2 regions of the Streptomyces sp. NBC_00086 genome follow, and region 1 is predicted to be linked to the other one. Evidence: riboswitches for the same ligand, from Rfam matches in the RefSeq annotation. Region 1 holds a riboswitch; the other holds the start of a gene.
What was found. A riboswitch is a leader RNA that binds a small molecule or an ion and turns the genes downstream of it on or off. The one in region 1 is predicted to bind glycine.
Positions count from the first base shown of each region.

Region 2: linked by a shared signal. The riboswitch ahead of gcvP (aminomethyl-transferring glycine dehydrogenase) and the one ahead of gcvT (glycine cleavage system aminomethyltransferase GcvT) in region 1 are both predicted to bind glycine.

Region 1 is NZ_JAPELZ010000001.1:2,419,563-2,422,962, reverse strand. It holds gene gcvH (glycine cleavage system protein GcvH) at 1-209, opposite strand, end outside; gene gcvT (glycine cleavage system aminomethyltransferase GcvT) at 314-1,429, opposite strand; glycine riboswitch at 1,614-1,717, opposite strand; gene OG276_RS10540 (AAA family ATPase) at 1,920-2,606, shown strand; gene OG276_RS10535 (enhanced serine sensitivity protein SseB) at 2,751-3,400, shown strand, end outside.
Region 2 is NZ_JAPELZ010000001.1:7,071,043-7,074,442, forward strand. It holds gene OG276_RS32110 (DNA polymerase IV) at 1-459, shown strand, start outside; gene OG276_RS32115 (PRC-barrel domain-containing protein) at 927-1,292, opposite strand; glycine riboswitch at 1,412-1,510, shown strand; gene gcvP (aminomethyl-transferring glycine dehydrogenase) at 1,709-3,400, shown strand, end outside.

The DNA.
Region 1 (3,400 bases):
TACAGGTCGCTGACCGACTTGGTCGACTCCAGCTCGCCGCAGGTCTCGCCCGCGGTCACCGTGTCACCCACCTCGGGAAGCTGGGCGTAGACGACATCACCGAGCGCGTTGGCCGCGAACTCCGTGATGCCGACCGTCGAGACGCCGTCCTCGGCGACCGACAGCCACTCGTGCTCCTTGCTGTAACGCAGCTGCTGGGGGTTGCTCATGACCTGATTCTCCTGGATGCGGGGGAGTGGATACGAACGGTGGTCGTGCGGGACCGGCGCGAAGCGCCGACCAGCGGTGACGCGCGGTGCGGTGCGGTACGGGGCTACTTCTGCCGCTTGTAGAACGGCAGGGCCACGACCTCGTACGCCTCATGCGTACCGCGAATGTCCACGCCGACGCCGGAGGTGCCGGGCGCGGCGTGCGCCGCGTCCACATAGGCCATCGCGATCGGCTTGCCCAGCGTCGGGGACGGGGCGCCCGAGGTGACCTCGCCGACGACCTGCCCGTCGAAGGTCACGGAGAAGCCGGCGCGCGGAACGCGGCGGCCCTCGGCGATCAGGCCGACCAGCTTGCGCGGCGGGTTCGAGGCGGCGCGCTCGGCGGCGGCCTCCAGGGCGGCGCGGCCGACGAAGTCGCCCTCCTTCTCGAACTTCACGACCCGGCCCAGACCCGCGTCGAACGGGGTGAGGGAGGTGGTCAGCTCGTGCCCGTACAGCGGCATGCCCGCTTCCAGGCGCAGGGTGTCGCGGCAGGACAGGCCGGCCGGGACCAGGCCGACGCCCTCGCCCGCCTTGGTCAGCGCCTGCCACAGCTCCACGGCGTGCTCGGGGGCGACGAACAGCTCGAAGCCGTCCTCGCCGGTGTAGCCGGTGCGCGCGATCAGCGCGGGCACCCCGGCGACCGTGCCGGGCAGGCCGGCGTAGTACTTCAGCCCGTCCAGGTCGGCGTCGGTGAGCGAGGCGAGGATGCCCGGGGACTCCGGACCCTGCACCGCGAGCAGCGCGTACGCGTCGCGGTCGTCGCGGACCTCGGCGTCGAAGCCGGCGGCGCGCTCGGTGATCGCGTCCAGGACGACCTGGGCGTTGGAGGCGTTCGCGACGACCATGTACTCGGTCTCGCCCAGGCGGTAGACGATCAGGTCGTCGACGATGCCGCCGTCTTCCTGGCAGATGTGCGTGTAGCGGGCGCGGCCGACGCCGACGGTGGAGATGTTGCCCACCAGTGCGTAGTCCAGGACCTTGACGGCCTCGGGGCCGGTCAGGGTGATCTCGCCCATGTGGGAGAGGTCGAACAGACCGGCCTTGGTGCGGACGGCGTTGTGCTCGTCGCGCTCGCTGGCGTACCGCAGGGGCATGTCCCAGCCCGCGAAATCGGTCATGGTCGCACCGAGGGAACGGTGCAGCGCATCGAGGGCGGTCAGGCGGGGGGCAGTGCTCATGGGTGTGGCTCCCGGGTCCCAGGGCATGACATGACGAGGAGGAGTTCCTCCCCATCTGTCATCGGAACCTGAGAGGTTCGCCGAGAGTTCCCCGCTTCCAGGGGAAGGCCATCGACTTGCACCTTGGGTGGAGCCGTCGCCGGGACCCTTACGGGCGGTGGCGCGGCTCGCTTTTCAGATCTGCCTCATCCACGCGGTACGGGGCCTGAGAGATTCAAGGGAGGTACTTGCTCCTTCGGCGCCCGGGCACCGCCTTGCGGCGTGCCGGGACTCTCCCGCGCGGATTCAAGCGGCCGGTATGCAGTTAGGTGTCCAGATGGCGCACATCATTGCACGACGTGGGGCCGAATGGGGGAGGGGGTCCGCAAGCGGAGCGGGCCCGGAGCGGGTCCGGAGCGAAGCCGGAGCGGAACCGGAGACACCGGATTACCGTCTCTTTACACTCAGGGGGACCGGGTCCAGGCGACCCGTCGCGGGGGAGGCGAGCACTGTGCGGAGATTCGGAGTACTGGCGGCGACGAGCACCGGCACCGTCGAGGGCGCGGTGACCGGGGTGCCGACGCAGCGCGGCCTCGTACGCGATCCCGCGGCGGCCGGAGCGGCGGGGGAGCCCGGAGCGGTACGGGACCTGCGCGGGGCCGAGGGCCCGCGGCGGCTGCGCTTCGCCCAGGGGGACGTGGTGGTGGTCTCCGGACTGCCCGGCGGCGGCAAGAGCACCCTGATCAAGCGCGCCGCGGAGGGCGGCGGCATCGACTCCCAGGACGCCCGCGAGCGCTGGGAGCGCCGGATGCCGGCCGCCCTGCCCTACGCGGTGTACCGGCCGGCGGTCCGGATCGCGCACTACTGGGGCCTGTGGCGGGTGCTCCGCTCCGGGGCCCCGGCCGTCGTCCACGACTGCGGTACGCAGAGCTGGGTACGGGCGCTGCTGGCCTCGGCGGCCCGGCGGCGCGGCCGCGCGCTGCACCTGGTGCTGCTGGACACCACCCCCGAGGAAGCCAGGGCCGGGCAGGCGGCGCGGGGCCGGGGCGTATCGGCGTACGCCTTCGCCCGGCACCGGGGCGCGGTGACCCGGCTGCTGCGCGAGGCCGAGGCGGGCCGCCCGCCGGCCGGCTGCGCCTCGGTGACCCTGCTGGACCGCCCGGCGGCGTCCCGGCTGACGTCGATCGGCTTCCGCTAAGCGGCAGTGGGCCCCGGCACGGGCGGCCCCGGCACGGGCGGCCCCGGCACGGGCGGGACCCCGGTGCGGGCGGCCCCCGGTCGGGGTGTCCGAGGCGCCCGTTAATCTCGGGGCGAGACCAAGCGCAAGCGAGCGGAGACGTACATGTGGCCGGGTAACGAGCTGGAGCAGGTGCTCGGGGCGGCGCTCGGACAGGCGGACGCCGGGGGGCGGATCGTGGAGGTCCTCGGGCGGAGCCACCTGTGGATCCCGCTGCCCGGAGGCGTGAACAGCCTGAGCCTGCCCACCATGGAGATCGACGGCGCCGCCTACGTGCCCGTCTACAGCTCCGAGGAGCAGTTCCGCGCCTGCGTCGGACCCGCCATGGACTTCGCCGTGGCCCCCGCCGTGGACTTCGCCCGGGGCCTGCCCCCGCAGCTCGGCATCGCGGTCAACCCCGAGGGCTCGGTCGGCGTGCCCCTGCCCCCTCCGGCCGTCGCGGAGCTCTGCCGCACCGGCCGCGGCCCGCTCGACGGCACCGCCACCGGCGGCCGGGTCCGGCTCTTCGAGCCCGACTGGCAGGAGGACCCGGTCGAGTTCCTGACCGCGGCCGCCGAGGAGTTCCGGGCCACCGGAGTCGTCGCCTCCGCGCACCGCTGCCTCGCCAGCGTCGAGGGCGGCTCGCCGGAGCTCTACGTCGGAGTCCACCTGGTGGGATGGGAGCCCGACATGCGAAACGCCCCGATGGAGGCGCTGGGCCGCGCCCTGACCCGCGTACCGCCGCCCTGGCCTGTGCAGTTGATTCTGCTCGACGC
Region 2 (3,400 bases), 4.7 Mb from region 1:
GGCGGGGGGCAGGAGGCCGAGGTCCGGGTCCAGGGCCTGGGGAGTGGTGCCGGGCGGGGGGCCGTGGCGGGTCTGGGTGGGGCTGCTGGGCAGGGGCCGGGTGCCGGATCGGCGGAGGGGGAGGCCGGCGGGCAGGGTCTGGGCGTGGGGCAGGGCCCCGGGCACGGGCTGGGGGCTGAGTCGGGGCGTGGGGGTGGGGTGGGTCTGGAGGGTGTCGAGGGCGTGCCTGAGCGGCGGTGGGCGGCCGGGGGTGATGTGCGGCATGCGGTGTACGGGCCCGGGTGGGTGCAGGGCAGTGGGGTCGGGCGGGTGACCGTACGGTTCGAGCAGCCCGGATCCCGGCCCGGCCGGGTGCGGACGTTTCTGGTGGACGATCCCGAGTTGGAGCCGTCCGATCCGATGCCGTTGGTCGGGGACCAGGCCTTGGGGGTCGGGGGGGATGGGGTGGGGACTGGGTAGGGGGTGGGGCCGCCCTGCGGGGCTGCTGTCCCCTACCCGCCCTTCCACCGTTCCCCGGGCTTCGCCCGGACCCCTTGCAGCGTGCGGCGCCGTTCCCGGGGGCCTGCCCCCGGACCCCCGCTCCTCAAACGCCGGAGGGGCTGGAGTCTCCCCGGAGGGGCGGTAGCGGCCCCCGGAGGAGCTGGAGTGGCCCCCCGAGGGGATGGGGTGGCCTCCGGAGGGGCTGGAGTGGCCCCAGGGGTTACTGGAGTGGCCTCCGGAGGAGCTGGAATGGCCGGGGGTTGCTGGGGCGGCCTTCGGAGGGGCTGGAGTGGGCCCCGGGGTTGCTGGAATGGCCCCCCGAGAGGCTGGTGTGGCCTTCGGAGGGGCTGGAGTGGCCCCCGGGGTTGTTGGAATGGCCCCCCGAGAGGCTGGAGCGGCCCCCTGAGGGGCTGGAGTGGCCGGGGTTGCTGGGGTGGCCGTTGGGGTCAGGGGGTGTCGGGGGTCTTGTGGCCGAAGTCGTGCTGGAAGTCGGAGGGGAGGGTCAGGTCCAGGCCGTAGTGGTGGTAGAGCTGCAGCTCCTGTTCGGGGGAGAGGTGGCGGCCGACGCCGAAGTCGGGGGCGTCCTTGATGAGGGAGCGCTCGAAGGGCACGCGCAGGGTGTCGCCCACCATCTCGCTCGGCTCCAGCGGGACGAAGGCGTCCCGGCTGAAGAGTCCGGTGCGTACGGCGGCCCATTCCGGGACGCCCGTGGCGTCGTCGAGGTAGACCTCGTCGACGGTGCCGATCTTGGTGCCATTGCGGTCGAACGCCTTGCGGCCGATCAGGCTGCGGGGATCGATGTCGGTCTGCACGGTCCGGTCCCTCCATTTGGGCGCAACTCCTCCGTAAGCACTACAAAAGTGCATTTCCGGAGAGGGGGCCACTCGAGGGAGGTGCCCAGATCCTCGCTGGTAGGCTGGGTGACGGCTGTTGACCCTGTGCGGGAGAGTCCTCCGAGTGAGTGAGACGGAGGCGCCGAAGGAGCAAATCCTCCCCGGAATCTCTCAGGCATACGTACCGCACGTGGTGAGGCCACTCTGGAAAGCAGGTGCGGGAACCGGGCGCGCAGTGCCGGTCCCTCTCCTCACCGACGGTGAAAGCCGGATCTCGTGGGCGACCCCCGCGCGGCCCGGTGAAGCTCTCAGGTTGTGATGACAGAGGGGGAGGCCGTCCGGGTGCCCGCGCCGTGGTGCCCCTCGCAGGTCGTACGACCAGGAGGCCTCCGTACATGACCGCCAACCGCATTTCGCTCTCCCAGCTGGAGCGAGGCATCCCCTTCGAGCAGCGCCACATCGGCCCGGATGCCGAGGCGCAGGCGAAGATGCTCGCTCAGGTGGGCTACGGCTCCCTCGACGAGCTCACCGCCGCCGCGGTACCGGATGTGATCAAGACCACTGCCGCGCTGAACCTGCCCGAGGCGCGGACCGAGGCCGAGGTGCTCGCCGAGCTGCGTCAGCTCGCCGACCGCAACCAGGTCCTCTCGTCCATGATCGGCCTGGGTTACTACGGCACCTTCACGCCGCCGGTGATCCTGCGCAACGTCATGGAGAACCCGGCCTGGTACACGGCGTACACGCCGTACCAGCCGGAGATCTCCCAGGGCCGCCTCGAAGCCCTGCTGAACTTCCAGACCGTCGTCGCTGAGCTGACCGGGCTGCCGACCTCCGGCGCCTCCCTGCTCGACGAGGGCACGGCGGCCGCCGAGGCCATGACCCTGGCCCGCCGCGTGGGCAAGGCCAAGGGCAACATCTTCCTCGTCGACGCCGACGCGCTGCCGCAGACCATCGCGGTGATCCAGACCCGCGCCGAGCCGATCGGCATCGAGGTCGTCGTCGCCGACCTGAGCGACGGGATCCCGGCCGAGATCGCCGAGCGCGGCGTCTACGGCGTGCTCCTCCAGTACCCGGGTGCTTCCGGCGCCGTGCGGGAGATCAAGCCGGTCATCGAGCAGGCGCACGCGCTCGGCGCCATCGTCGCCGTCTCCGCCGACCTGCTCGCCCTGACCCTGCTGACCTCCCCGGGTGAGCTGGGCGCGGACATCGCGGTGGGTACCACCCAGCGCTTCGGCGTCCCGATGGGCTTCGGCGGACCGCACGCCGGCTACATGGCCGTCCAGGCCAAGCACGCCCGCTCGCTGCCCGGCCGCCTCGTCGGCGTCTCCGTGGACGCGGACGGCAACAAGGCCTACCGTCTGGCGCTGCAGACCCGTGAGCAGCACATCCGCCGCGAGAAGGCCACCAGCAACATCTGTACCGCGCAGGTGCTCCTCGCCGTCATGGCCGGCATGTACGCCGTCTACCACGGCCCGGACGGGCTGCGGACGATCGCCCGCCGCACCCACCGCTACGCCGCCCTGCTCGCCGCCGGTCTGACGGCCGGCGGGGTCGAGATCGTGCACGGCGCCTACTTCGACACCATCACCGCGCGCGTCCCGGGCCGGGCCGCCGAGGTCGTGGCCGCGGCCCGCGAGGGCGGGGTCAACCTGTACCAGGTCGACGCCGACCTGGTCTCCGCCGCATGTGACGAGACCACCCTGCGCGCCGACGTGGACGCGGTGTGGGCGGCCTTCGGGGTCACCGCCGACCTGGAGGCGCTCGACGCCACCACGGCCGACGCGCTTCCCGAGGGGCTGCTGCGCGAGGACGCGTACCTGACCCACCCGGTCTTCCACCAGCACCGGTCCGAGACGGCGATGCTGCGCTACCTGCGCAAGCTGTCCGACAAGGACTACGCGCTGGACCGCGGCATGATCCCGCTGGGCTCCTGCACCATGAAGCTCAACGCGACCACCGAAATGGAGTCGGTCACCTGGCCCGAATTCGGCCAGTTGCACCCGTTCGCTCCGGTCGAGCAGGCCGAGGGGTACCTCACGCTCATCACCGAGCTGGAGGAACGTCTCTGCGAGGTCACCGGATACGAC